DNA from 3 places in the Stappia sp. P2PMeth1 genome. Region 1 is predicted to be linked to each of the others. Evidence: predicted binding sites of a transcription regulator. Region 1 holds the regulator's gene; each other region holds the start of a gene.
The links. The regulator LexA, encoded in region 1, represses DNA repair genes until DNA is damaged. The targets are predictions, from matches to a motif close to TGTTCNNNNTGTGTTCNG.
Positions count from the first base shown of each region.

Region 1 (9,558 bases):
TGGCGACGAGCCCGGCGCGCCAGGCGGCCTCCGCCTTGGCCCGCACCAGGGCATCGCTCTCGCCGTGATCGGCGCGGCGCTCGGAATGGCCGACAATGACCCAGCGCGCGCCGGCATCGGCCAGCATTTCCGCCGAGAGGTCGCCGGTATGGGCGCCGCTCGCCGCCGTGTGGCAGTCCTGGCCGCCGATGCTGAGGCCGCTGTCGCCGGCCGCCGCCGCGGCCGCCGCCAGCAGCGTCGCCGGCGGGCAGATGGCGAGATCGACGGACCCGGCAAGGCCCCCGGCCGCCGCCTCGGCCATCGACCGCAGCTCGCCGAGCGCCGTGGCAAGGCCGTTCATCTTCCAGTTTCCGGCGATCAGCGGCGTGTTCCTGTCGGTCATTTCGGCATCCTCGGCTGGCATGGCAGGCGGCGATGGGCCGCGCGCGGCGGCCCGTTCAAAGCCGGTGCTAGCAGAATTTCCGCCTCGTTCAAGACGATACGAACGAAGCCTTTGCCAGCGCCTTGCCCCTGCGGGCCCGCATCTCTATGATCCGCCCGCTCTAGCTCGGCTTTTACCCAAAGTCCGGGCCATATCCTGTTGCCCGGTATCGCCCCGGTAACGCCCCAGTAACGACGGAACCTGCAATGCTCGACACTCTGCGCGCCGGCGCAAAGTCCTGGATTTCCAAACTCCTGATCGGTCTTCTCGTGATCAGCTTCGCGATCTGGGGCATTTCGGGCGATCTCCTCAATGTCGGGGGCGATCAGGTCGCGACCGTGGGCGAGCGCAAGATCTCCATCGTCGAGTTCGACAATGCCTACCGGCGCGAGCTCGACTCGATCGGCCGCAACATCGGCCGTCCGCTGTCGACCGTCGAAGGCGCCGCCTTCGGCATTCCCGCGCAGGTTCTCGGCCGTCTGATCGCCGAGGCCGCGCTGAACGAGACCGCGAAGGACTACAATCTCGGCGTTTCCGACCAGGAACTCGTCCGCCTGATCCAGGAGGCTCCCGCCTTCCAGGCGCCGGGCGGCGGCTTCGACCGCGCCCTGCTCGCCCGGGTGCTGCAGGCCAACGGCCTGACCGAGGACGCCTTCGTCGCCGAGCGCCGCCTGCTGGAGCAGCGCCGCCAGATCGCCGATGCGATCAGCGGCGGCCTTGCGACGCCTGCGGCCATGCTCGAGGCGTTCAACCAGCACGCCAACGAGGAGCGCAGCATCGACTATCTGGAGTTCGGCGCGGGTCAGGCCGGCGAGATCGCCGCCCCGACCGACAGCGAGCTCTCCGCCTATTTCGAGGACAATCGCGCCCGGTTCCGCGCCCCCGAATATCGCAAGGTCGCGCTTCTGGCGCTGACGCCGGAGCGCATCGCCCGCCCGGACGCGGTTGGCGAGGACGAGCTGCGCCGCGAATACCAGGCCTCCGGCGGCCGCTTCGGCGAGCCGGAGCGCCGCCGCATCCTGCAGATCCCGCTGCCCGACGCGGCCGCGGTCGAGGCGGCGCGCACCGCTCTCGCCGAAGGCCGGACCTTCGAGGACATTCTCGCCGAGCGCGGCCTGACGGAAGCGCAGGTGGAACTCGGCAACATGGCGCGCGGCGACCTGCTGGATCCGGCGATCGCGGAAGCGGCCTTCTCGCTGGCGCAGGGCGAGACCTCCGACGTCGTCGAGGGACGGTTCACCTCGGTCCTGCTCAAGGTCGCCGAGGTCACCGAGGCGCACCAGTCGCCGCTGGAGGACGTCGCCCCGCAGTTGCGCCGCGAGATCGCCCTGCGCCTTGCCGAGCGCGAGGTGCTCGACCTGCATGACGAGATCGAGGACGCCCGCGCCGGCGGCGCGACTCTGCAGGAGATCGCGGAGCGATTCTCCCTGTCTCTCGACACGCCGGCCGCCTTCGACAGCGCCGGCAAGGACGAGGCCGGCAAGGCAGTGCCGCTGCCGGACGTCAACGACCTCGTCTCCGACGTTTTTGAGAGCGATGTCGGCATCGAGGCCGACATGCTGCAGCTCGGCCGCAACGGCTTCCTGTGGTTCGAGGTGCGCGAGGTCATTCCGGCTCGCGACCGCACGCTTGAGGAAGTGCGCCAGCAGGTCGCGGACGCCTGGATGGCCCACCAGCGCCGCGAGCGTCTCGACACGCTCGCCGCCGAGATCCTCGAAGAGGTCGAGGGCGGCAAGTCCTTGGCCGACATTGCCGAAGCGCGCGGCCTGACGGTCGCCTCCGCCTCCGGCATCAAGCGCAACGGCAACGATCTGCCGCTGCCCGCCCAGGCGGTCACCGGCGTGTTCGCCGGCCCCGTCGGCACGACGGGCACGGCCGCCGGCGACGGCGACCGGCGCGTCGTCTATCGCGTCACCGGGGCGACCGCCCCCGCCTTCTTCCGCGAGGCGAGCGAGATCGCGGCCCTGGACCAGCATCTCGCCGACGCGCTGCAGAACTCGATCGTCGGCCAGTATATCGGCGAGCGCGAGGCAAGGCTCGGCGTCCGCATCAACCAGACCAACATCAACCGGGTGATCGGCCAGGGCGGCAGCTAGCACCTCCCTACCCCGTTTGGCCGGCCCCGATTGGTCCGACCCGTTTGGCCGGACAGTTTGGCCCGACCGTTTCGCCGGACCGTTTCGCCGGATCGCTTGCAAGGACGACGCCGTGAGCAACCTCAAGACCCTGATCGCCAAGGCCGCCGACGGACACAGCCTCTCGCGCAAGGAGGCGGAGGCGGCCTTCGACATCATCATGTCGGGCGCCGCGACCCCCTCGCAGATCGGCGGCTTCCTGATGGCCCTGCGGGTGCGCGGCGAGACCGTCGACGAGATCGCCGGCGCCGTCGCGACGATGCGCGCCAAGATGACCCCGGTCGTCGCCCCCGCCGATGCGGTGGACGTGGTCGGCACCGGGGGCGACGCCTCGGGCAGCTACAACATCTCCACCTGCTCGGCTTTCGTGGTCGCCGGCTGCGGCGTTCCCGTCGCCAAGCACGGCAACCGCTCGCTGTCGTCGAAGTCGGGTGCCGCCGACGTGCTCGCCGCGCTCGGCGTCAACATCGACATCACCCCCGGGCGGATCTCCCGCTGCATCCGCGAGGCCGGTCTCGGCTTCATGTTCGCGCCGAACCACCATTCGGCGATGAAGCATGTCGGCCCGGCCCGCGCGGAACTGGGCACCCGCACGATCTTCAATCTGCTCGGCCCGCTGTCCAATCCGGCCAGCGTCAAACGGCAGATGGTCGGCGTCTTCGCCCGGCAATGGGTCGAGCCGATCGCCCACGTGCTCGCCGCCCTCGGGTCGGAAGCGGCCTGGGTGGTGCACGGTTCCGACGGTCTCGACGAGATCACCACGACCGGCCCGACCAGCGTCGCCGCGCTGGAAAACGGCGAGATCCGGCTGTTCGAGGTCTCGCCGCGGGATGTCGGCCTTGCGTTCCATGATCCCGCCGAGCTGAAGGGCGGCGAGGCGCCGGAAAACGCCGTGGCCCTGCGGGCGGTGCTGGAGGGCGAAAAATCCGCCTATCGCGACACCGTGCTGATGAATGCCGGCGCGACGCTGGTGGTCGCCGGGCGCGCCGCCTCCCTTGCCGAGGGCGTCGCGATGGCCGCGAGCTCCATCGACAGCGGCAGCGCGCGGGCGCGCCTTGCCCGCCTCGTCGACGTGTCGAACGAGGCCGGCGCCGATGACTGACATCCTGGAAAAGATCGGCGCCTACAAGCGCGAGGAGATCACTGCTGCCAAGGCTGCCGTGCCGCAGGCCGAGATCGAACGGCGCGCTGCCGCAGCCGATGCCCCGCGCGGCTTTCTCAAGGCGCTGCGCGCCCGCGAGGCCGCCGGCGACTTCGGCCTGATTGCCGAGATCAAGAAGGCGAGCCCCTCCAAGGGCCTGATCCGCGCCGATTTCGACCCGCCGGCGCTCGCCCGCGCTTATGAGGCCGGCGGGGCGGCGTGCCTTTCCGTGCTGACCGACACCCCGTCCTTCCAGGGCGCGCCGGAGTTCCTGGTCGCGGCCCGCGCCGCCACCGCGCTGCCGGCCCTGCGCAAGGATTTCCTCTACGACACCTATCAGGTGTTCGAGGCCCGCGCCTGGGGCGCCGACTGCATCCTGATCATCATGGCCGCCGTCGACGACGCGCTCGCCGCCGACCTTGAGGCCACCGCCCTCGGCCTCGGCATGGACGTGCTCATCGAGGTGCATGACGCGGCCGAGCTGGAGCGCGCGCTGCGCCTTACCTCGCCGATGATCGGTATCAACAACCGCAACCTGAAGACCTTCGAGACGCGGCTGGAAACCAGCGAGGCACTGGCCGGGATGATCCCGGACGACCGTCTCGTCGTCGGCGAATCGGGCCTCTTCACCCCGCAGGACCTTGCCCGGATGGAGCGCTGCGGCATCACCACCTTCCTGATCGGCGAAAGCCTGATGCGCCAGGACGATGTCGCCGGCGCGACCCGCGCGCTGCTGGCGCGGCCCGGCCTTGCGCGAACTGACCTTGCGGCGGAGTAGGCCATGGCCGATACCCCTTCTGGCGACCCTTCCGGAGACGCTTCCCCGCGCCTGACCCATCTGGACGAGAGCGGCGCGGCCAACATGGTCGACGTCTCGGCCAAGGACGTGACCTCCCGCGAGGCGCGGGCCGAAGGCCATGTGCGCATGAAGCCGGAAACGCTGGCGCTGATCCTCTCCGGCTCGGCGAAGAAGGGCGATGTCATCGCCACCGCCCGCATCGCCGGCATCATGGCCGCCAAGCGCACCCACGAACTGGTGCCGCTCTGCCATCCGCTGCTGCTGTCCAAGGTCGCCGTCGACATCGTGCCGGACGAGGCGCTTCCGGGCCTGCGCGTCACCGCGATGGCCCGCGTTTCGGGCCAGACCGGCGTCGAGATGGAGGCGCTGACCGCCTGTTCGCTCGCGTGCCTCACGATCTACGACATGGCCAAGGCCGTCGACCGGGGCATGACCATCGGCGGCATCCGCGTTGTCGCAAAGTCCGGCGGCAAGTCCGGCGACTGGACGGCAGCGAGCGAGACGCAACCAGGCTGATATGAGGCCCGGCTAGAATGGGGCATGGCTGACATGGCGCTGATCTCGGTCGACGAGGCCCTGGCGCGGTTACTCACCGGCGTCAAACCGCTCGGAGCAGAGACCGTGCCGCTCGCCAGCGCCAATGGCCGCGTGCTCGCCGCCGACCTTGCCGCGACCCGCACCCAGCCGCCCTTTCCCGCCTCCGCCATGGACGGCTATGCCGTGCGCGCGGCCGACATCGCCGCCACCCCCGCAACGCTGAAGCTGATCGGCGAGGCCCCGGCGGGCCGCGCCTTTGCGGGTGCCATCCGCGCCGGCGAGACCGTCCGCATCTTCACCGGCGCGCCGCTTCCCGAAGGCAGCGACACCGTGCTGATCCAGGAAAACACGAGTCGCGACGGCGACGCTGTCACCGCGCTGGACAGCGCCCCGCTCGGCCGTTTCGTGCGCCCCGCCGGGCTCGATTTCACCAAGGGCGAGGTGCTGCTCGCCGCCGGCACGCGGCTCGACTATCGCCGGCTTGCGCTGGCCGCCGCCATGAACCATCCCGCTCTGGAGCTGCGCCGCCGGCCGAAGGTCGCGATCCTCGCCACCGGCGACGAACTGGTCGAGCCGGGCGAGCAGCCGGGACCGGACCAGATCATCGCCTCCAACCATGCCGGCATTGCCGCGCTCGTCGAGGATTGCGGCGGCGAGGCGCTGCAGCTCGGCATCGCCGCCGACCGGCGTGAGCACATCGCCGGCAAGATCGCCGAGGCGCGTGCGGCCCGGGCCGACATTCTCGTCACCCTCGGCGGTGCCTCCGTCGGCGACCACGACCTGGTGCAGGAGGTCCTCGCCGCCGCCGGCATGGACCTCGGCTTCTGGCGCATCGCCATGCGGCCCGGCAAGCCGCTGATGGCCGGCCGGATCGAGGACATGCGCGTCCTCGGCCTGCCCGGCAATCCCGTCTCCAGCCTCGTCTGCGGCGTTCTCTTCCTGCGGCCGCTGATCGAGGCCCTGCTCGGCCGCCCGCCGCACCGGCGCGACGCAGACCTGCTGCCGCTGGCCGCCGATATCGGCGGCAACGACCAGCGCGAGGACTATCTGAGGGCCCGCATCCTGCGCGAGAACGACGGCACGGAGCGCGTCGCGCCGTTCGAACGGCAGGATTCCTCGATGCTGGCAACGCTCGCCCGCGCCGACGCGCTGGTGGTGCGCCCGCCCCACGCCGCCCCCGCGCCCGCCGGCACGCCGGTGCCGGTTCTGCGCCTGCCGCAGGGCTAGAACCTCCGATACAGCGCCCGAACCTTGCCCGAGCCGATCTCGCAAACTCTTGAAAAGAGGACGGTTTCCTGCGCGCCTGCGCCGCATCGAGGGTGAGGTCCGCGCCGGTCATCTCTCGCCGGACGCAGGACATCTCGACCTGGCGCGGCCTTGGCGGGCGGAATCGCTTGTGGAACAAGGCGGGAACGGTTAGACTGCGTTCATGATTTGTACATGGGCTTGAGTCGCGATGGGCGGCTCCCTTGGTGGTGCTCCATGCCCTTGCACGGCCACCAATAAGGGGGGTGCGCGCGGCGATGGCGGCGGAGGCGGAAACGCTCGCGCCGACGGCATGATCCGAAGGCCCGAGCCGAAGGTGCTCGACCACACGACGTAGGACGTCATGGGTTTTGGAATTTGGCGGCGCTTGCGCCGAGACGTCTGAACCGGAACGGGGGGACCCACGCGCATGTTGACGCGCAAGCAGCACGAATTGCTCCTGTTCATCCATGAGCGGCTGAAGGAGACCGGCGTTCCGCCCTCCTTCGATGAGATGAAGGACGCGCTCGACCTGCGCTCCAAGTCGGGCATCCACCGGCTGATCACGGCGCTGGAGGAGCGTGGCTTCATCCGCCGCCTGCCGAACCGCGCCAGGGCGCTGGAGATCATCAAGCTGCCCGAATCCGTCTCCCCCGGCCTTGCCTCGGCGCGCGGCCAGGGCTTCTCGCCCTCCGTCATCGAGGGCTCGCGCGGCAAGCTGCCGCCGGTCGAGGCCCCCCCCCCCCCGCCGATGCCGGCCAATGACAGCGTTGAGATCCCGGTGATGGGCCGCATCGCCGCCGGCGTGCCGATCGAGGCGATCCAGACGCACAGCCACACCATCGCCATGCCGGCCGACCTGCTCGGCACTGGCGATCACTATGCGCTGGAAGTGCGCGGCGATTCGATGATCGAGGCCGGCATTCTCGACGGCGACACGGTGGTGATCCGCCGCTCCGACAGCGCCGACAGCGGCGACATCGTCGTCGCCCTGATCGACGACGAGGAGGCGACCTTGAAGCGCCTGCGCAAGAAGGGCGCCTCCGTGGCGCTGGAGGCGGCCAATCCGGCCTATGAGACCCGCATTTTCGGGCCCGGACGGGTGCGCATCCAGGGCAAGCTGGTGTCGCTGTTCCGCCGCTACTGAGGGCGGACCCAGGGCGGGCGGGCCACGGCTGAACGGGCCGAGGCTGGGGCCCGCGTTGAGAGAGCCCTTCGGCGCCGGGCCGGCGCGCCCGGTTCGGATGAGGCATTGCCCGTTGGGCGTGAGTCCGGCGGCAGTTGGGCGTCATTTCGGCGTCATTTCGGCATCCAGGGCCGGCGAAGCCCGTAGCTCGGGCGCACCGCGACGGCAAGAGCGCCACCTGCGCTCGAGGGCGACGGCGCAGCGGACGGTGCCTGTGCGGGCGTTGATCGGGACGCGACCGGGATATCCGGCGCACCGAAAGTGAGCGCGACGGCGCCCTCCCGGGCAAGCCGTGCCCCGTCGATCACCAGCCGCGCCCGGCACCCGGGCGGGGCGTTGAGCGCCGAGACGATGATATCGACCTTGCGGCAGTCCTCCTCGAAGGCGGCGCTGTCCCGCACCAGCGAGACCAGCAGCGCCGGCGGACCCTGCGCCGCGGGACCGGGCCTTCCACCCGCCTCCGTTGGCCCGTCTGCGGGTGCATGCCGTGCGCCGGGCACCTGAGCGACAGACGTCTGTGCGGCAGACGTCTGTGCGGCGGGCACCTGAGGGACAGACGTCTGAGCGCCGGGCACCTGCGCGGCGGGCGACGTCTCCGGCTGCCCCTGTGCGTGCGGGCCCTGCAAGGGTGGAGCCTGCAGCGGTGGAGCCTGTCCTGGCCGGTCCCGTTTGGCCAGACCCTGTGCGTGCGGGGTCTGTATGGGCGGGTCCTGTATGGGCGGGGTCTGTGCAGGCGGGTCCTGTATGGGCCGTCCCTGGGCGGGCGGAGCATGGGCGGCGGGTGGACCCAGTCCCGGCGGACCATGCGCCCGCAGCAGGCAGGCCGTGTCGTCGCAGCGCATGTCCGCGCGCGCGATCCGCCGCTCGCGGTGATGGCGCACGCCGACCCCTTCCGCCCGCAGCCAGACCTCCGGCAGGAAGCCGCTCGTCCGTCCCGACACCCGCAGCACGCCGGCGGCATCGCGCAGGGCGAGCGTCCCGCCATTCGCCGAGACCAGCATGTCCGGCTGCCGGTGCCCCGCATAGAACAGCACGGAAGCGGCGAGCGGGACCAGCGCGGCGCGGCGATAGCCGCGCGGCGCAAGGCAGGCGGTGAGCCCGGCCGCCACCACCGCCAGCGTGCCGGCGAGCGAGGGCGCGCCGATCACCCCGTCCTCCGGCGTCAGCTCCTTCACCCATTGCGCCATGGCGACGACCTGGTCGACGCCCGCCCCCATCGCCAGCAGCGGCAGGAGTTCGAGCCCGAAGGGCAGCAGCAGCAGCGACAGCGCCGCGAAGGGCATCACCACCAGCGTCACCACCGGCATCGCCAGCAGGTTGCCGAGCGGCCCCAGCGGCGCGATCCGGTGGAAGTGATAGGCGCCGATCGCCCCGGTCGCCACGCCGGCGATCAGCGAGGTCAGCAGCAGGCCCCAGATCCACCCCATCGCGCCTGCCGTCGCCCGCGGCAGCAGGCCCCGGCGCGGCAGGGCGCGCTGCTCCCGCGCCAGCCGCCGCCGGGTCAGCTCCTCATAGGCCGCGACCAGCGCGATGACGGCGGCAAAGGACATCTGGAAGCCGGGATCGAGCAGCGCCTCGGGCATGACCGCAAGGATCACGAAGACGGCGATCGCCACGTTCCTGAGGGTCAAGGCCCGCCGGGCGAAGATCCGCCCCGCCAGGACCAGCGCGATCATCAGGAACGCCCGCTGCGTCGCGATCGAGCCGCCGGAAATCGTCAGATAGAAGGCCGCCGCCAGCAGCGCGGCCAGGGCCGCGACGGCCTCGATCCGGGCGCCGTGGACAAGGCGGGGCGACAGCGCCAGCGCGGCGCGCACGACAAAGAAGACGGAGCCGGCGAACAGCGCCATGTGCAGGCCGGAAATCGCCAGGATATGGGCGAGCCCGGCGGTCCTCAGCGCCTCCGTCACCGGCTCGGGGATCAGCGAGCGGTCGCCGGTGATCAGCGCGATGGCGAGCGCCGCCGCCGGCGTCTCGCCGAGCGCTGCGAGAATGCGCGCGGCAATCGCCTGGCGCAGGCCGGCGACCTCGGCCTTCGCCCGCAAGGCGAGCGGCGCCGGTCCGAGGTCGATGCGGCGCGGCGCGCCGAAGGCA
Region 1 is NZ_FYAW01000015.1:134,987-144,544, forward strand. Features, by position in the region: gene tpiA (triose-phosphate isomerase) at 1-382, opposite strand, end outside; gene P2PM1_RS08045 (peptidylprolyl isomerase) at 628-2,517, shown strand; gene trpD (anthranilate phosphoribosyltransferase) at 2,630-3,658, shown strand; gene trpC (indole-3-glycerol phosphate synthase TrpC) at 3,651-4,475, shown strand; gene moaC (cyclic pyranopterin monophosphate synthase MoaC) at 4,479-5,012, shown strand; gene glp (gephyrin-like molybdotransferase Glp) at 5,046-6,260, shown strand; gene lexA (transcriptional repressor LexA) at 6,709-7,425, shown strand; gene P2PM1_RS08075 (ComEC/Rec2 family competence protein) at 7,578-9,558, opposite strand, start outside.

Region 2 (9,558 bases), on a different contig from region 1:
TCGTTGCCGGCACCCTGCCGGGCAAGCCGCTGCCCGGCGGCGAGCCGGGGCCGAGCCTTTACTGCGCGGTGATCGTCAAGCGCGTCGACGAGAGAACCCGCTCCAAGACCTCGATCAACGAGCTGCTGCGCGACTGAGTCCGGGCGCCCGGCCGCCTTGCGCGCATCGCCGCGCCGCCGGGCAAAACCGCGCAGGCGCACGACAATCGGGCAAAGCGCCTTGATTGTCGGCGCCTCCCGGCCTACTTCGGGGACAACAGACCGTCTCCTGTCCAGGACATTCCATGTCGCAACCGCAAGCGCATCCGGGCCCGCTGGGGCCGCTCTGGCTGTTCTTCAGCCCGATCGGGCGTGTGTCGCGCGAGCCCTATATGCTCGCGCTCGGCTTCCTGTGGGCGCTGTTCGCCATTCCGGTCAGCCTGTGGGTGCAGGGCCTCGACGTCACCGGCGACCAGACGACGGTGGTGACGATGGAGGACTTCGTCAACTCGCATCCTCTGCTGCCCTACATGCTGTTCGCCAGCCACTGGGTGGTGCTGGCGCTGGCCATCAAGCGGCTGCAGGACCGCAACCTCACCGGCTTCCTCGCCGTGCTGGTCTTCGTGCCGGCGCTCAACCTGCTGTTCGTGCTCGGCCTCGGCCTGATGCCCGGCGAGCCGGGGCCGAATCCTTACGGCCCGCGCCCCAACAGCCGCTGGGCGAGACCGACCTAGCGCAATTTCAGGACACCCCGCAGACCGCCATGGCCGACACCCGCCTTTCCCTTGCCGCAACCCTTGCCCGCGACCTCTTGCGCTGCCCCTCCGTGACGCCGGCCGAGGGCGGCGCGCTCGCCCTCCTGGAGGAGCGGCTGACGGCGGCCGGCTTCACCGTCGAGCGCATGGTGTTCTCAGACCGCGGCACGCCGGACGTGGAGAACCTCTTCGCCACCATCGGCACGAAGGGTCCGAACCTTGCCTTTGCCGGCCATACCGATGTGGTGCCGGCGGGCGATGCGGGGGCCTGGCGGCACGGCCCGTTCGACGGCACGGTCGAGGACGGCATCCTGCACGGGCGCGGCGCGGTCGACATGAAGGGCGGCATCGCCGCCTTCGCGGCCGCCGCCATCGCCTATGTGGCGGACAAGGGCGAGGCGCTGCCGGGGCGCATCTCCTTCCTGATCACCGGCGACGAGGAAGGCCCGGCGATCAACGGCACGGTCAAGCTGCTCGAATGGGCGGCGGCGCGCGGCCACACGTTCGACGCCTGCATCGTCGGCGAGCCGACCAATCCCGAACATCTCGGCGATGCGATCAAGGTCGGCCGGCGCGGCTCGCTGTCGGGCATTATCACCGTCACCGGCGTGCAGGGCCATGTCGCCTATCCGCATCTGGCGAAGAACCCGGTCTCCGACATGCTGGCGCTGCTCGCCCGTCTCGACGCCCTGGAGCTCGACACCGGCAACGAGCGCTTCCAGCCATCGAACTTGGAGATCACCTCCGTCGATGTCGGCAATGCCGCCTTCAACGTCATCCCGCGCAAGGCGGTCGCCCAGTTCAACGTCCGCTTCAACGACACCTGGTCGGTGGAGAGCCTGAAGGCGCATCTGCGCCATGCGCTTGCCGGCATCGACGGCCTCTCCTGCGACTGGCAGCTCGAATTCACCAATGATTCCAGCGACAGCTTCCTCACCCATGACGCCGAGCTGATCGAGGCGCTGGCCGACGCGGTCGAGGCGGAGACCGGCCGCCGGCCGGAGCTGTCGACCGGCGGGGGCACGTCGGATGCCCGCTTCATCAAGAATTACTGCCCGGTGGTCGAGTTCGGCCTGGTCGGCCAGACCATGCACCAGGTCGACGAGCGGGTGCCGCTCGCCGAGCTCGACGGGCTTGCCGCCATCTATCGCCGCTTCCTCGACAGCTATTTCGCCGGCTGACCGACAGGCGTCTCCCCCCGCCTTGCAACCCGCATCGGTTCGTCTCTCCCCGCGCCCCGCACGTATCTTTGCGAAGGTGACGGATTGACGCAGGTCTGTTTCAGTGGTCCTGCTTGTTGCAGTGTCTGGAAACAAGGGTCCACGGCTGCGAGGGAGGCAGGCAATGACGGTCGAGCAGGACAAGAGCGCGCTTTCGGGGGACGCGCCTTCGGGGAATGCGCCTTCGGGAATGCCGGCCCGGCGGCCCGATCCCACCCGGGTCAACGCCATCGGCTTCGATGCCATCGTCGATGCGCTCGGTGCCGGCATGCGCGACTTCCGGGCGGCGCCGCGCTTCGGCCTGTTCTTCGGCTTCGTCTATGCCGCCGGCGGCATATTGGTGCTGCTCACCGCCTCCGCCCTGCATATGAGCTATCTCAGCTATCCGCTGGCGATCGGCTTCGGCCTGATCGGCCCGTTCATTGCCGTCGGCCTCTATGAGGTCAGCCGCCGGCTGGAGACCGGCGCGCCGCTCGACTGGCCGGGCGTGCTCGGCGTCATCTGGGCGCAGCGCCGGCGCGAGCTCGCCTGGATGGCCTTCGTCGTGCTGTTCGTCCAGATCATGTGGATGTATCAGGTGCGGCTGCTGCTCGCCCTGTTCCTCGGCTTCAAGTCCTTCGCCTCCTTCGGCGCCTTTGTCGAGGTGGTGGTGACGACGCCGGAAGGGCTGATGTTCCTGCTGATCGGCAATGTCATCGGCGCGGTGCTGTCGGTGGTGCTGTTCTCGCTCACCGTCGTCTCCTTCCCGATGCTGCTCGACCGGGACGTCGACTTCATCACCGCGATGATCACCAGCGTGCGCTCGGTCGTTACCAGCCCGAAGCCGATGATCGGCTGGGCGCTGGTGGTCACCGCGACGCTGCTGCTGGCGATGCTGCCGCTGTTCGCCGGGCTGATCTTCGTCCTGCCGGTGCTCGGCCACACCACCTGGCATCTCTATCGCAAGCTGGTGCCGCCCGCCCCGCTGGAGGAACCGGCGGGCGCTCAGTCGCCCGAGGCCTCTTCGCCCTCCGCCTCCCCGGCCGCCGTCGCGGGATCGGCGCCCGAAAGCCCGGCCCTGTAGGCGGCGAGCAAGGCCGCGTCCTCCTCCGCCGGGCGGTAGTCGACCCGCGTCAGATACAGCCCGTCGGGCGGCGCCACCGGGCCGCAGGCCTCGCGGTCGCGCGCCGCCAGCGCCCTGGCGACGTCCTCCGCTCCCCAGCGCCCCTCGCCGACCAGCCGCAAGGTGCCGACCATCGAGCGCACCTGGTTGTGCAGGAAGGAGCGCGAGGAGCACTCGGCGATCAGGCTCTCGCCCTCGCGGCGCACGCTGAAGGCTTCCAGCGTCTTCCACGGGCTCTTCGCCTGGCAGCGCGAATGGCGGAAGGTGGTGAAGTCGTGATGGCCGACAAAGACCTGCGCCGCCCCGTGCATCGCCTCGGCATCGAGCGGCTTCTTGACGTGCCAGGCAAGGCCCAGATCGTGGGTCAGCGGCGCCAGCCGGTTGACGATGCGGTAGCGATAGTGCCGGCGGATCGCCGAAAAGCGGGCGTCGAATCCCTCATGCATCTTCTCGCAATCGAGGATCGCCACCGGGTCCGGCTGGCAATGGAAGTTGAGCGCGCCGAGCACGGTCGCCGCCGGCCAGTCCTTTTCCAGATCGAGATGGGCGACCTGCCCGGTCGCATGCACGCCGGCATCGGTGCGCCCCGCCCCGCCGATCGTCACCGTCTCGCCGGAAAACGCCGTCACCGCCCGCTCGATCACCGCCTGCACGGAGGGGCCGTTGGCCTGCCGCTGCCAGCCCACGAAGGGGCGGCCGTCATAGTCGACTGTCAGCTTGTAGCGGGGCATGAACGGGATCGGCTCGCCGGTTCTCGCGGTTATTCGAAGGCCTCGAAGGGCGTGGCGAAAGTGACCTCGATGGGCAGGGCGGCAACCGCCGCCTCGCTCAGCGCCAGCGCCTGGAAGGCCGCCCCCGCATAGGGGCCGGCGACCTGTTTCGCAAGCTCCGCGTCGAAGCCGAAGCGCGGATAATAGGCCGGCGGTCCCAGCACCAGCACCAGATCCTCGCCCGCCTCGCGCAAGGCGTCGATCCCGGCGCGGATCAGCGCCGCGCCGATGCCGCCGCGCTGGCGGTCGGGACTGACGGACACCGGCGCCAGGCAGGTGATGGCAAGGCGGTGGCCGGCGCCCGCGCCCGTTACCCGCGAGAAGGCGACATGGCCGACGATCCGCCCGTCCCGGTCGACTGCCACCCGCTCCAGCACCAGCGCGCCGCAGGAGCGCAGCGCGTCGACCAGCCGCGCCTCGCCCTCCTGGCCGAAGGCGGTGGCGATGACCATGGCGATATCCGCCTCGTCGGCGGGCGTCGCAGGGCGGATCTCGGGTTCAAGCGCGGGATGGGTCATCGTCTGGATCGTCCGTTCGGCGTGTGGCTACAGCGGCGTACCGGGTGGCTGGCCGGCATCATAGCCTGCCGGCAAGCCGCTTGGCGACGTGGGGCGGCTTCAGGCGAGCCGGAGACCTGCGCCGAGCTGCGCGCCGCGCTGGAACTCGGCCGCCGGCATCGGCTTCTTGCCGGCCCGCTGCAGTTGCACCAGCCGCAGCGCGCCGCTGCCGCAGGCGACCAGCAGCTCGTCGCCGGCTGCCAGCAGCGTGCCCGGTTCGCCGGTGGCGCCTTCCTCCAGCGAACTGCGCAGCACCTTCACCCGCTCGCTGCGACCGGCGATCTCCATCTCGCACCAGGCGCCGGGAAAGGGCGAGAGCCCGCGCACATGGTCGTGCACCTCGCGCGCCGACCGGGTCCAGTCGATGCGGGTCTCCGCCTTGTCGATCTTGCGGGCATAGGTGACGCCCTCCTCCGCTTGGCGGGTCGGCACCAGGGCGCCGCGCGGCAGGGCGGCGAGCGCGCGCACCATCAGGTCGGCGCCGAGCACCGACAGGCGGTCGTGCAGCTCGCCGGCCGTCATCTCCGGCCCGATCGCCAGCTTCTCGGCCATATAGACCGGACCGGTGTCGAGCCCGGCCTCCATGCGCATCACCTCGACGCCGGTCTCGGCATCGCCGGCCATGATCGCCCGGTTGATCGGCGCCGCGCCGCGCCAGCGCGGCAGCAGCGAGGCATGCAGGTTGAGGCAGCCATGCACCGGGATATCGAGCACCGCCTGCGGCAACAGCAGGCCATAGGCGACGACGACGGCCGCGTCCGGCGCCAGTTCGGCAAGGGCGGCTTGCTCCTCCGCGCTCTTCAGCGACGGCGGGCAGCGAACCGGAATCCCCAGCGTCTCCGCCGCCTGATGCACCGCCGACTTGCGCTCCTCCATGCCCCGGCCCGCTTTTCGCGGCGGCTGGGTGTAGCAGGCGACGACATCGTGACCCTGGCCGACGATCTCCATCAAGGTCGGAACGGAAAACTCCGGCGTTCCCATGAAGACGATGCGCAGGCTCATGATTGCTCCTTGGTGGGCGCGCGCGGGTGGGCGCGGAATGCAGGGTCAGGCGAGGCGCGTCAGGCAAGACCCGGCAGCAGGGTCTTGAGGCTCGCCACCATCATCTCCATGGCGATGGCGGCGAGGATCATGCCCATCAGCCGGCTCATGATGCTGATCGCGGTGCGGCTCAGAATTCGCGACAGCATTGGCGCGGCGAAGAAAGTGGCAGCGAACACGGCGACCATGGCGGCGAGCGCCGCCACCAGGGCGATCTCCTGCGCGGCCCCGCGCGCCTGCTCGCGGAAGATGATGATGGTCGAGATCGAGCCGGGCCCCAGCAGCATCGGCACGGTCAAGGGGTAGATGCCGGGATTGTCGACGCTCCGGTGATGCTCTTTCTCTTCATCGGTGCCGGCCTGGGCGCTGCTTTCGCCGCCATGCAGCATGGAGAGGGCGATCAGCAGGATCAGCAGCCCGCCGGCGAGGCGGAAGCCGTCGATGCTGATGCCGAACAGCGCCAGGATCGCCTCACCGCCGAAGAAGACGATGACCGAGCCGGCAATGAGGCCGAAGGTTGCGGTCAGGGCGACGGCGCGCTGTCCGGCGGCGTCCCGGTCGCTGGTCAGCGCCAGGAACACCGGCAGATTGGCGACCGGGCTCATGATCGCGAAAAGCGCCGCGAAGACCTTGAGGAAGAAGGCGATGTCCATGCGTCCGGCTCCCGGGTCGCAGGTTCGGGGTCGGCCGGCTCAGGCCTTCTCGGACAGGCGGGCCTGTTTCTGGAACTTCTTCACGACGCGGTCGCGCTTCAGCTTCGAGATATGGTCGATGAACAGCACGCCGTTCAGGTGGTCGATCTCGTGCTGCAGGCAGGTGGCGAGCAGGCCGTCCGCCTCGATCTCGCGCGCCGCGCCCTCGCGGTCGAGGAAACGCAGGCCGATGCGCTGCGGCCGCTCCACGTCCTCGTAATATTCCGGGATCGACAGGCAGCCCTCCTGATAGACGGAGTGCTCCTCGGATTCCCAGACGATCTCCGGGTTGATCACCACCAGCGGCGCCGGCGTCTCGCCCTCGCGCGCCACGTCCAGCACCAGCATCCGCTTCGGCACGCCGATCTGGATCGCGGCCAGCCCGATGCCCGGCGCGTCGTACATGGTCTCCAGCATGTCGTCGGCCAGTTGCCGCACCGCGTCGTCGACGCTGGCGATCGGCTCGCTGACCAGGCGCAGCTTGGGGTCCGGCAGGATGATGATGTCGCGTTTCGTCATGGTGCTGAGATATGGGAGAAGGCCGGCCGCGTCAACGCGCCGATGCGCCCGGAACGCACGATTTCCGCGGGTTATGGCCGCCGGCGAAGGAGCTGCCGGCATCCTGCGCGCCCCCGGCGCTCCTCTACCTGCTCGCGGCGGCCGCGCGCGCCCCCTTCGCCTGCGCCGTTTCGCTGCACCGGCAAATGTTCTATCTTTGTTTCCATGGAGGCGATTCTCTTCACCCAGCTCGGCCGGCCGGTGTCGCTTGGCGAGGCGCTTGTCGGTGCCGCGCTGCTGCTGCTCGGCGCGGCGCTGCTGACGCTCGTCTCCGTGTCGCGGCAGGCGGGCCGGGCGCGCGATGCCGAATGGCGGGCCGCCGAACAGGCGCGCGAGCTCGAGGCGCGGATCGCCGCCCTGCTCAAGGTCCAGTCCGAGATGACCGGGCGGATGCAGACCATGGCCGAGGTCTTCGGCTCGCGGCAGGGCGACCTGATGCGCGCGGTCAACGAGCGGCTCGACGGCATGAGCCACAAGCTCGGCCAGTCGATGGCCGAGACCACCCGGCGCACCCATGACGGGCTGCGCCACCTGCACGAGCGCCTCGCGGTCATCGACCGGGCGCAGGCGACGATCCGCGACCTCTCCGGTCAGGTCGGGGCGCTGCAGTCGATCCTCGACAACAAGCAGGCGCGCGGCGCCTTCGGCCAGGGCCGGATGGAGGCGATCGTCCAGGACGCGCTGGCGCCGGGCGCCTACTCCTTCCAGGCGACCCTGTCGACGCGGGTGCGGCCGGACTGCCTGATCCATCTGCCGAACGGCGCCCCGCCGCTGGTCATCGACGCCAAGTTTCCGCTCGAGGCCTATAACGAACTCAGGCAGGCCGAAGGGCCGGAGCCGCTGAAGCAGGCGCGCGCCCGGTTCCGCCGCGACATCGGCAAGCACCTTGCCGACATCGCCGAACGCTACCTCGTCCCCGGCGAGACCCAGGACACGGCCTTCATGTTCGTGCCGTCGGAAAGCATCTTCGCCGAGATCCACGAGCAGTTCGCCGATCTCGTCCAGAGGGCGCACCGGGTTCGGGTTGTCATCGTCTCGCCCTCGCTCCTGCTGCTGTCGATCCAGGTGGTCCAGTCGGTGCTGCGCGACGCAAGGCTGCGCGAGGAGGCGCACCGCATCCAGGCCGAGGTCGGCCATCTCGTCGCCGATGTCGACCGGCTCGACGAGCGGGTCCGCAAGCTGCAGCAGCATTTCGGCCAGGCCGGCCGCGACATCGAGCAGATCCTGATCTCCACCGACAAGATCGGCAAGCGCGGCCGCAGCATCGGCGATCTCGACCTTGCCCCGCCGCGCGGCGAGCAGGCCGAAGCCGAGCCTGGCCGTCTCGACCGTTACGCCGCCGACTGACCTTCACGACTGACCTTCATGCCCCGGCATTATACGCGAGCCGCACCCTGCGGGGATAACGGTTCGCGCGCGCCGGAGGCCCGTGCCGGGGATAGGACGGGGACAGACGCTTGCGGCGCGTGGGGACAAGCCAGCCGGCGTCAGCGTGCCTTGCGGATCGGCGCCGTCTCGCTGTCCGTGTCGGACGACACCCGCACCGTGGCCGCCGTGCCGGCGTAGTTCCGCTCGGTATAGCGGAACTCCTTGTCGGTCAGCACGTCCGGACAGAGGTCGGCCCCTTCCCTAAGCGTCACCTCGATGCGGTAGACCGGCGGCTCCGACTTGTCGAGCCCGGCGAACTCCGCCAGCACCTCGTGGCAGGGTGTCGGCGCGGTCACCTTGCCGGTCACATGCAGGGTCGGCGTGCGACCGGGGCCCGGCATCAGGTTGACCCATGCGACCACCTCCTTGACGTCTCCGATATCCATTTGTCCTCTCCCCCGGGAAAGCGCGTTTGCGACAGGAAAATCAATTTCTCGCGAATTTGAGACGGAATTTTGCAAAATTTCTCTCAAAAATTGATTTCATTGCGCAGCACACCTGTCAAGCGAATTGCCGCAGCGGCAGAGGAGGACGGCCATCGGCCTTTTTGCGCCAGAGGCTTGGCTTTGCGGCACTTTTTTCGTCCCGGGTGCTGCACAGATCGGCGGAAGATGCTCTAAGGAGGGAAATATTCGTTTGGAGGACCCTCATGAGCCTGCTGATCGCCGTCAAGGGCTGGAACCCCGCCGCCTGGGCCGCGCGCCTTGGCAAGCACCTGCCGGAGCACGAGGTCCGGTCCTGGCCCGACGCCATCGGCGACCCCGCCGCGATCCGCTACGCGCTGGCCTGGAAGGCCCCGGCGGAGGCCCTCGCCGCCTGCCCGAACCTCGAGGTTATCTTTTCGCTGGGCGCCGGCGTCGACCACCTGCTGGCCCAGCCCGGACTCCCGGACGTGCCGGTGGTGCGCGTGGTCGATCCGGACCTGACCGCGCGCATGACCGAATGGGTGGTGCTGCAGGTGCTGCTGCACCATCGCCAGCATCTCGCCTACGCCGCGCAGCAGCGCGAGGGCGTCTGGCGCGACCTGGAACAGCCGGCGGCGCGGCAGGTTCGCGTCGGCCTTCTGGGGCTCGGCGTGCTCGGCGCGGATGCCGCCAAGGCCTTGGCAAGATTGGGGTTTGACGTCGCGGGCTGGGCGCGCGGGCCCAAGCGGATCGACGGTGTCGCCTGCTATGCCGGCGAGGGCGAACTCGACGCCTTCCTCGCCCGCACCGACATTCTGGTGAACCTGCTGCCCTTGACGCCGGAGACGCATGGCCTCGTCGATTACGGCCTCGTCTCGCGGCTGGCACGCGACGGCGCGCTTGGCGGACCGGTCTTCATCAATGCCGGGCGCGGCGGCAGCCAGGTCGAGGCGGATCTCGTCCGAGCGCTCACCGACGGCACCTTGAAGGCGGCAAGCCTCGACGTGTTCGAGACCGAGCCGCTGCCCGCAAGCAGCCCGCTCTGGGCGCTGG
Region 2 is NZ_FYAW01000014.1:105,817-115,374, forward strand. Features, by position in the region: gene dapD (2,3,4,5-tetrahydropyridine-2,6-dicarboxylate N-succinyltransferase) at 1-137, shown strand, start outside; gene P2PM1_RS07395 (DUF805 domain-containing protein) at 284-712, shown strand; gene dapE (succinyl-diaminopimelate desuccinylase) at 742-1,914, shown strand; gene P2PM1_RS07405 (DUF2189 domain-containing protein) at 2,144-3,016, shown strand; gene truA (tRNA pseudouridine(38-40) synthase TruA) at 2,938-3,786, opposite strand; gene P2PM1_RS07415 (GNAT family N-acetyltransferase) at 3,816-4,343, opposite strand; gene fmt (methionyl-tRNA formyltransferase) at 4,443-5,378, opposite strand; gene P2PM1_RS07425 (MarC family protein) at 5,444-6,076, opposite strand; gene def (peptide deformylase) at 6,116-6,634, opposite strand; gene P2PM1_RS07435 (DNA recombination protein RmuC) at 6,839-8,020, shown strand; gene P2PM1_RS07440 (hypothetical protein) at 8,161-8,487, opposite strand; gene P2PM1_RS07445 (glyoxylate/hydroxypyruvate reductase A) at 8,751-9,558, shown strand, end outside.
Region 2: a site for LexA is predicted at 6,821-6,838, ahead of P2PM1_RS07435 (DNA recombination protein RmuC). Genes of this name have one in related genera too.

Region 3 (9,558 bases), on a different contig from region 1:
GCAAGTATCCGGAGGCGATCACCGCCGCCAAGCGCTTCACGACGCTCTATCCGGGCAGCGAGGACAGCGCCTACGCGCTCTACATCATCGGCCAGTCCTACCACAAGCAGATCCCGGACGTGACGCGCGACCAGGAGATGACGCAGCGGGCGCTTGCCGCCTATGGCGAGCTCATCCAGCGTTTCCCGAACTCCGAATATGCCAGCGACGCCGCCGCCAAGGTGCGGGCGGCCCAGGATCAGCTCGCCGGCAAGGAAATGGAAGTCGGCCGCTACTATCTGAAGCGCAAGCACCAGATCGCCGCGATCAACCGCTTCAAGGTGGTGGTCACCAACTACCAGACGACCCGCCATATCGAGGAGGCGCTGTTCCGCCTCACCGAGAGCTATTATGCGCTCGGCGTCGTCAACGAGGCGCAGACCGCGGCCGCCGTGCTCGGCCACAACTATCCCGACAGCCAGTGGTACAAGGACGCCTTCAGCCTGCTGAAGACCGGCGGCTATTCCCCGAGCGAGGATTCGGGAAGCTGGATCAGCCGCGCGTTCAAGGGCATCTCGCTCTAGTCACCCGACTCTGAAGTTCGTCACATGTCTCGGCATGCTCTGAACGAACTTCAGATTCAAAAGGGTGACCAGAGCATATTCCGTTCAGATCGAACCGATCTGAACGACGAGAATATGCTCCAGGTATTGAATCTGGAGCGATTTCTTATCGATCAGGTGAGTCCACCTGATCGGAAATCGCTCTAGCAAATCTATGTTTCCAGTGTGGTTTTCGAATTTGAAATACGCTCACCGGCACGCTGCAAAAATGAGGCGTATTTCAAATTCGCCACACTAGCATCCACGTCGGTAATGGCTTGCCGCTGCGTGGCCAGTTTGGCATTGCGGGGGCGGGGCACCACCAGCTACACCTGATGCGGTTTCCCGTGCGCGTCGCCGCACATGTCCAGTCCGGCCCGGTCACCCGCTCGCATGCTCGCTGCGCTTGCCATTCGAGATATCGTCCTGATCGACCGGCTCGATCTCGCTTTCGGTACCGGCATGTCGGTGCTGACCGGCGAGACGGGCGCGGGCAAATCCATCCTGCTCGATGCCCTGAGCCTTGCCCTTGGCGGGCGCGGCGATGCCGGCCTGGTGCGCCACGGCCAGGGGCAGGGCCAGGTGACGGCCGCCTTCGACGTGCCGATGGCGCATCCGGTGCGCGCGATGCTGCGCGAGAACGATCTTGAGGCCGATGGCGACGTCATCCTGCGCCGGGTGCAGGCGGAAGACGGCCGCAGCCGCGCCTTCATCAACGACGCGCCGGTGAGCGTTGCCCTGCTGCGGCAGGCGGGCGGGCTGCTGGTCGAGATCCACGGACAGAACGAGGCGCGGGCCTATACCGATCCGGCGGAGCATCGCCGGCTGCTCGATTCCTTCGGCGGCTGCGAGGCGGAGTGCGCGGCGGTCGCCAGCGCCCATGCGGCGATGCGCAAGGCGGCGCGCGCGCTGGCCGAGCAGGAGGAGCGGATCGCGGCGGCGCGGCGCGAGGCCGATTACCTGCGCGCCTCCGCCGAGGAGCTGTCGAAGCTTGCACCGGTTGCCGGCGAGGAAACCGAGCTTGCCGATCGCCGCCAGTCGATGATGCAGGTGGAGAAGATCGCAGGCGACCTCGGCGACTCCTTCGACCTGCTGAACGGCACGGCCTCGCCCATTACCGAGATCGCCGCGCTGTGGCGGCGGCTGGAGCGCAAGGCCGAGCAGGCGCCCGGCCTCTTGTCCGGGCCGGTCGGTTTCCTCGCCGAGGCGCTGGACCGGCTGGAGGATGCGCGTGCGGGCCTCGAAGCCGCGGTGCGCGAGACGGAGTTCGATCCGCGCGCGCTGGAGGCGACCGAGGAGCGGCTGTTCGCCTTACGCGGGGCGGCGCGCAAGTTCCAGGTGCAGGTCGACGACCTTCCGGCCCTGCGCGAGCGGTTCGAGGCCGATCTTGCCGCGCTCGATGCCGGCGAGGAGGCGCTGGCCGGCCTCGCCGCCGCGGCCGAGGCGGCGCGGGCCGACTATGACGCGAAGGCGGCGGCCCTGAGCGAGCGGCGGCGGGCGGCGGCCAAGTCGCTGGAAGAGGCCGTTTCCCGCGAGTTGCCGGACCTGAAGCTGGAGCGGGCGCGCTTCCTCGCCAACCTGGAGAGCGACCCGGACGCCCGATCCCGCGAGGGCATCGACACGGCCGAATTCTGGGTGCAGACCAATCCGGGCACCCGGCCGGGGCCGATGATGAAAGTCGCTTCCGGCGGCGAGCTGTCGCGCTTCCTGCTGGCGCTGAAAGTGTCGCTGGCCGACAAGGGCTCGGCGCCGACGCTGGTCTTCGACGAGATCGACACGGGTGTCGGCGGCGCGGTGGCGGAGGCCATCGGCAGCCGGCTGGCGCGGCTTGCCGGCAAGGTGCAGGTGCTGACCGTCACCCATGCGCCGCAGGTGGCGGCGAAGGCGGGCGGACACTTCCTGATTCTCAAGGAAGACGCCGGCGAGGACCGGGTGGCGACCAGGGTGCGGCGGATCGATGTCGATCACCGGCGCGAGGAGATCGCGCGGATGCTGGCCGGCGCCACCATCACCGACGAGGCCCGGGCGGCCGCCGACCGGCTGCTGGCCGACGCGCCGCGCGCTTAAGCGGCTGAACCAAGGCTGGAAAAGCGCGCCGCCGCCCTTTGCCTTGCCCGATCCCGGCGCCATACTCCCTGTCGCGAGCCGGGCGGCGAACGCCCGGTCCCGTGCCGCACGATCCGATGCCAGAAGATGCGATCCCCCATGTCCGACAACGATCTCTCGTCCCGCGCCGTCGAAGACCTGACCCTGGAAGAGGCCGCGCTGGAGCTGGAACGGCTGGCGAAGGAGATCGCGGCTCACGACCGGCGCTATCACGGCGAGGACGCGCCGGTCATTTCCGATGCCGACTATGACGCGCTGAAGCGGCGCAACGACGAAATCGAAAAGCGGTTCCCGGACCTTGTGCGCTCCGACAGCCCGTCGCTGCGCGTCGGATCTGCGCCGGCCGAAGGCTTCGGCAAGGTCACCCATGCGATCCCGATGCTGTCGCTGGACAATGCCTTTGCCGACGAGGACGTGCGCGACTTCTTCGGCCGCATCCGCCGCTTCCTGAAGCTCGATCCGCTGATGGGGGCGATTGCGGTGACGGCCGAGCCGAAGATCGACGGGCTGTCGCTGTCGCTGCGCTACGAGAAGCGGCGGCTGGTCAGCGCGGCAACGCGCGGCGACGGCACGGTCGGCGAGAATGTGACGCAGAACGCGCTGACCATCGAGGACATCCCCCAGCGCCTGCCGGATACTGCGCCCGACATCGTCGAGGTGCGCGGCGAGGTCTATATGCGGCACGAGGACTTCCGTTCGCTGAACGCGCGGATGGAGACGCAGGGCGGCAAGGTCTTCGCCAATCCGCGCAATGCGGCGGCCGGCTCCCTGCGCCAGCTCAATCCGGAGGTGACGAAGGCGCGGCCGCTGCGCTTTTTCGCCTATGCCTGGGGCGAGATGAGCGAGGTGCCGCGCGCCACCCAGTTCGAGATGGTGCAACTGCTCGGCGAGTGGGGCTTTTCGATCAACGACCGCATGGTCCGCTGCGAGAGCGTCGAGGAGATCCTTGCGGCCTATCACGGCATCGAGGAGGAGCGGGCGCTGCTCGGCTACGACATCGACGGCATGGTCTACAAGGTCGACCGGCTCGACCTGCAGGCCCGCCTCGGCTTCGTCTCGCGCGCCCCCCGCTGGGCCATCGCACACAAGTTCCCGGCCGAGAAGGCCTTCACCGTGCTGCGCGGCATCGAGATCCAGGTCGGGCGCACCGGCGCGCTGACCCCGGTCGCCAAGCTGGAGCCGGTGACGGTGGGCGGCGTCGTCGTGTCCAATGCGACGCTGCACAATGAGGACTATATCAAGGGCATCGGTCAGACCGGCGAGCCGATCCGCGGCGGCAAGGACATCAGGGTCGGCGACACGGTGCAGATCCAGCGCGCCGGCGACGTCATTCCGCAGGTGATAGAAGTTCTGCTTCCAAAACGCTCACCCGATTCAAGACCGTACAGTTTCCCAACTGTTTGTCCCGTTTGCGGAAGCCATGCAGTTAGAGAAGTAAACGCGAAGACTGGAAAGCTTGATGCTGTAAGGCGCTGTACAGGAGGCTTGGTGTGTAGAGCTCAGGCCGTAGAAAGTTTGAAACATTTTGTTTCCAAGCAAGCCTTAGATATTGACGGTCTTGGAGAGAAGCAGGTTGAATTCTTCTATTCCTTGCCTCTCTCAGAGGGTGGAGTGCGGAGCCCGTCTGACATATTCACAATTGAACAGAGAGACTCTGAGTCTTCTCTCAAGAAGTTGAGCAATAGAGACGGTTGGGGTGAGGTGAGTGCTAGGAAGTTATTTTCTTCAATTAGGGAAAGTAAAAATACTTTTCTTAATAAGTTTATATTTTCCCTTGGAATTCGACATATTGGAGAGGGTAACTCCAATATAATAGCGCGACATTTCGGTTTTGTTGAGAATTTTTCCAATTTCATTGAGAGGGTATTGAGTGAAAGGCAGTCTATTTGGGTCAGTGCTGTGAATAAATATTCTGACTATATGGGAATTGATGCTGAGGATGTTTCGGATATCTGGATGGAGTATGCAGACCTTGCTCGCTCCGCATATTGGCGGGAGAGATCTGGTGCGGCGAAACTAATGCTTATACCCGGAGTTGGAGGCATTAGATCTCGTCGTATCATGCTGTGTGTGGCGATATATTGCGATAATAAATCTGTATCTGTTGAGGAAATCTCTGAGGATGAGATTGTTTTCGCAATTTCTAGAGGTGTTTTAACAAAAAAATCTGTCGATAAAATATTAAATGAATCAAGAATGGGGGGAATTGACTTCTTTGGGAGAGTTAAGAATTCTGTTTCTATTGCAAAAAATAGTTGGATTGATCTATCTTCTGATTTGAAGGGAGTTTTTAAATTGGATGATGGTGTGGATGGTTTAATAGGTAATAGAAGCTGGATTGAATTTGCTCAATATCATATGGATATGTTGGATAGAGAATTTAAATTGATTTCGGACTTAAACCAAATTGATGGGATTGGGGACGCAGTTTGCTATTCGTTTCTGAGTTTTTTCTCGGAGAAGAAGAATGTGGATTACATTGAGGAATTGGTTTTCCCAACAGAGGGGCGCGCCCCGCTTTTAAATGTTCAGCCGTACCTTTTTGAAACTCCATCAGGTTCTCCTGTCGCCGGCAAGACGCTGGTCTTCACCGGCACGCTGGAGAAGATGAGTCGCGCCGAGGCCAAGGCGCGGGCCGAGGCGATGGGGGCGAAAGTCTCCGGTTCGGTGTCGAAGAAGACGGACCTCGTCATCGCCGGTCCCGGCGCCGGCTCCAAGCTGAAGACGGCGGAGGAGCTGGGCATCAAGGTGATCGATGAGGACGCCTGGATCGAGATGGCGGGGGGCTGACGGGCGGTTGCGCCGGCGGACGGACGCCGTGTGCAGGCGCGGCCCTGCCAAGTGGCGGCAAACTTGCTATATTGGTCCAAATAGCGAACAGATTCGCGGGTACGATCCGCGAGCGAACCCATCGAGCCCGAGATCCGACAGTCGATGCCCGATTCCCAAGGCGACCGCCTTTCCGCCCTGCAGCGGAGCGCCACTCCCTCCGGCAGCGGCATTGCCGCGCGCGCGCGGGCAGCGCTCGGGCCGCGACCGCCCGAACCCGGCTCCTATCTCGACGGGCTCAACCCGGAGCAGCGCGAGGCGGTGGAGGCGCTGGACGGCCCGGTGCTGGTGCTGGCGGGGGCGGGAACCGGCAAGACCCGCGTCCTGACCACGCGCATCGGCCATATCCTGGCGACGCGGCGCGCCTTCCCAAGCCAGATCCTGGCGGTGACCTTCACCAACAAGGCCGCCCGCGAGATGAAGGAGCGGATCGAGCGGCTGATCGGCGAGAGCGCGGAAGGGATGCCGTGGCTCGGCACGTTCCACTCCATCTGCGTCAAGATCCTGCGCCGGCACGCCGAGCTGATCGGCCTGAAATCCGGGTTCTCGATCCTCGATACCGACGACCAGATCCGCCTGATCAAGCAGATCATCCAGGCCGAGGGGCTGGACGACAAGCGCTGGACGGCGCGGGCCTTCGCCAGCCAGCTCGATGGCTGGAAGAACCGCGGCCTGACGCCGGACCAGGTGCCGGAGGGCGAGGCGCGCTCCTTCGGCAACGGCAAGGGCCGGGCGCTTTACGAGCAGTATCAGGAGCGGCTGTCGATCCTCAATGCCGCCGATTTCGGCGACCTGCTGCTGCATGTCATCACGCTGTTCCGCAACAATCCGGACGTGCTGGCCGAGTATCAGGCCCGCTTCCGCTTCATGCTGGTGGACGAGTATCAGGACACCAACATCGCGCAGTACCTGTTCCTGCGGCTGCTGGCGCAGGGCAACCGCAACATCTGCTGCGTCGGCGACGACGACCAGTCGATCTATGGCTGGCGCGGGGCCGAGGTCGACAACATCCTGCGGTTCGAGCACGACTTTCCCGGTGCCAAGGTGATCCGGCTGGAGCGCAATTACCGCTCGACCAGCCATATCCTGGCCGCCGCCTCGCATCTGATCGCCCATAACGAGGGGCGCTTGGGCAAGACGCTGTTCACCGATGTCGTCGACCCGGACGGCGAGGAACTGCGCGTCAGCGTCGCCGCCGCCTGGGACTCCGAGGAAGAGGCCCGCGCCATCGGCGACGAGATCGAGGCGCTGCAATCCAAGGGGCACAGCCTCGAGAGCATGGCGATCCTGGTGCGCGCGTCGTTCCAGATGCGCGAGTTCGAGGACCGCTTCGTCACGCTCGGCGTCAACTACCGGGTGGTCGGCGGCCCCCGCTTCTACGAGCGCATGGAGATCCGCGACGCGATGGCCTATTTCCGCTGCGTGGTGCAGCCGGCCGACGATCTCGCCTTCGAGCGCATCGTCAACACGCCGAAGCGCGGTCTCGGCGAGGCCAGTTTGAAGCTGGTCCATGCCTATGCGCGGGCGAACCGCATCCCGCTCATGCAGGCGGCCTCGGACCTGTGCCAGACCGAGGAACTGAAGCCGAAGGCGCGCACGACGCTGCGCATGCTGCTCGCCGATTTCGACCGCTGGCGCGACCTGGTGCCGGCCATGTCGCATACGGAGCTGGCCGAGATCGTGCTGGACGAGAGCGGCTATACCGAGATGTGGCGCAACGACCGCTCGGCGGAGGCGCCGGGCCGGCTCGACAACCTGAAGGAGCTCGTCCGCTCGATGGACGAGTTCGAATCGCTCGCCGGCTTCCTGGAGCATGTGGCGCTGGTGATGGACCGGGACGCGGGCGGCAGCAACGAGGCGGTGTCGATCATGACGCTGCATTCGGCCAAGGGGCTGGAATTCGACACGGTGTTCCTGCCCGGCTGGGAGGAAGGGCTCTTCCCGCATCAGCGCGCGCTCGACGAGAGCGGCCGCGCCGGGCTGGAGGAAGAGCGCCGGCTCGCCTATGTCGGCATCACGCGGGCGCGGCGGCGGGCGAAGATCTGGTTCGCCTCCAACCGGCGCATCCACGGCATGTGGCAGAGCTCGATCCCCTCGCGCTTCCTCGACGAATTGCCGGCCGATCATGTCGAGGTGGTGGAGCAGTCCAGCAATTACGGCGGCTATGGCGGCGGGGGATACGGCGCCAGCCGCTTCGACACGCGCGATCCCTTCAAGTCGAGCTATTCGACGCCGGGCTGGCAGCGGGCGCAGCGTTCGCAAGCGCAGGGCGGCGCTGGTGGTGGCGGGTTCGCCGGGCGGATGGGGTCGACCAGTGGCCGGCAGTCGGGCAGGCAGTCGGGCGGGCCGCGGATGATCGAGGGCGAGCTGGTCGCCAAGTCGGTGTCCGACACGCCGTCGGCCTTCGCGATGGGCGAGCGGGTGTTCCACCTCAAGTTCGGCTATGGCGAGATCGTCGGCATCGAGGGCAACAAGCTGACCGTGCAGTTCGACAAGGCGGGCCGCAAGAAGGTGCTCGACAGTTTCGTCGAGCGGCACTGAGCGGCGCTCGTTTCGCTATCCGATGCGAATGCGATTGATGCGGCCCGCTTGCGGGCGCTATAGGGCGGGCGCCGTTTCCTGTCTCCGGAGAGATCATGTCCACCATCCGTGTCCGCATCACCGCCCTCGAGATCGAGGCGAAGCGCATCTACGAGCTGCTGTCGCGCGACTTCGAGGATGACGGCAACCCGGTGACGGTGTTCGAGGCTTCGGCGGACGGGCGCGAGTGGACGGCCGAGATCCTCCTGTTCGACATGAGCGCGAGCGAGGCCGCCGATCTGGTCAAGGACCGGCTGGGCGCGGACGCCTTCGCCGCGCCGGTCGAGGCGGTGGAACTGGAAGACATCAACTGGGTGGAGAAGAGCCTTGAAGGCCTGTCGCCGGTGCAGGCGGGCCGTTTCTTCATTCATGGCGCGCATGACCGGGCGAAGCGCCCGCTCGCCGGCATTGCCATCGAGATCGAGGCCGCGCTCGCCTTCGGCACCGGCCATCACGGGACGACCGCCGGCTGCCTGATCGAGATCGACCGGCTGCTGACCCGCCGGTCCTATGCGCGGATGCTGGATCTGGGCACGGGCACCGGCGTTCTGGCGATCGCCATGGCACGGCTGTCCCGCCGTCCGGTGCTGGCGACCGATATCGATCCGGTGGCGACCATTACCGCGCGCGCCAATGCCGTCCACAATCTTGCCGGCACGCTGGTGCGCACGGCAACGGCGGCCGGCGTCGACAGCCGCATCATCGCGGAGGCCGGTCCCTTCGATCTGGTGGTGGCGAACATCCTCGCCCGGCCCCTGATGCGCATGGCCGCCGGACTGTCGGCGCGGATGACCCGCTCGGCGACGCTGGTCCTGTCGGGCCTGCGCGAGGAGGACGGACCGCGCATCCTCTTCGCCTATGGCACGCAAGGGTTCCACCTGGTGCGCCGGCAGAATCGCGACGGCTGGCTGACGCTGACGCTGGTGCGCGGCCGTCACGAGGGCTGAAGCCGCAAGGGCATCCCCAAAAGGAACGGGCCCGGCGGAGGAACCGCCGGGCCCGTTTCTGTCCAGTCAGCGACCGCCGGTATCAGAACGCGGAGGTCAGCGAGCTGTTGCGCTCCAAATCGGCCCGGTCGTAACCGTAGGCGGCGAGCGTGGCGTCGTCGAGCGACAGAAGGTAGCCGTTGACATAGCGGCGAGCCTGACGCTCACGGGCGGCGATCATCGAGTCGAGCGCCTTGCGGAACACGCTCTTGGAAGAGCTGCGCGATACGCCCGAGATGGCGGTGGTGGTCGTGGTGGCAATGGCCATGATCTTAAGTCTCCAGTTCGAGGTCTCTGTCTAGAGCTTCCTCCCTCAAACTCTCAAGACAGAGTATGGGGATCGCCGGCGCATGAGAAAAGGTCGATAAGTGCATGGCTGCGCTGCGATTGCTGCATGTGCGAATGCATGATTTTGCAATGCGGTGCAGCACATGCCGAATTCCGTGGCGCTCCGGTGCCCGCCGGGTGTGCAAAAG
Region 3 is NZ_FYAW01000002.1:93,292-102,849, reverse strand. Features, by position in the region: gene P2PM1_RS00445 (outer membrane protein assembly factor BamD) at 1-563, shown strand, start outside; gene recN (DNA repair protein RecN) at 975-2,648, shown strand; gene ligA (NAD-dependent DNA ligase LigA) at 2,787-5,477, shown strand; gene P2PM1_RS00430 (ATP-dependent helicase) at 5,622-8,057, shown strand; gene P2PM1_RS00425 (50S ribosomal protein L11 methyltransferase) at 8,153-9,043, shown strand; gene P2PM1_RS00420 (hypothetical protein) at 9,126-9,350, opposite strand.
Region 3: a site for LexA is predicted at 5,550-5,567, ahead of P2PM1_RS00430 (ATP-dependent helicase). Genes of this name have one in related genera too.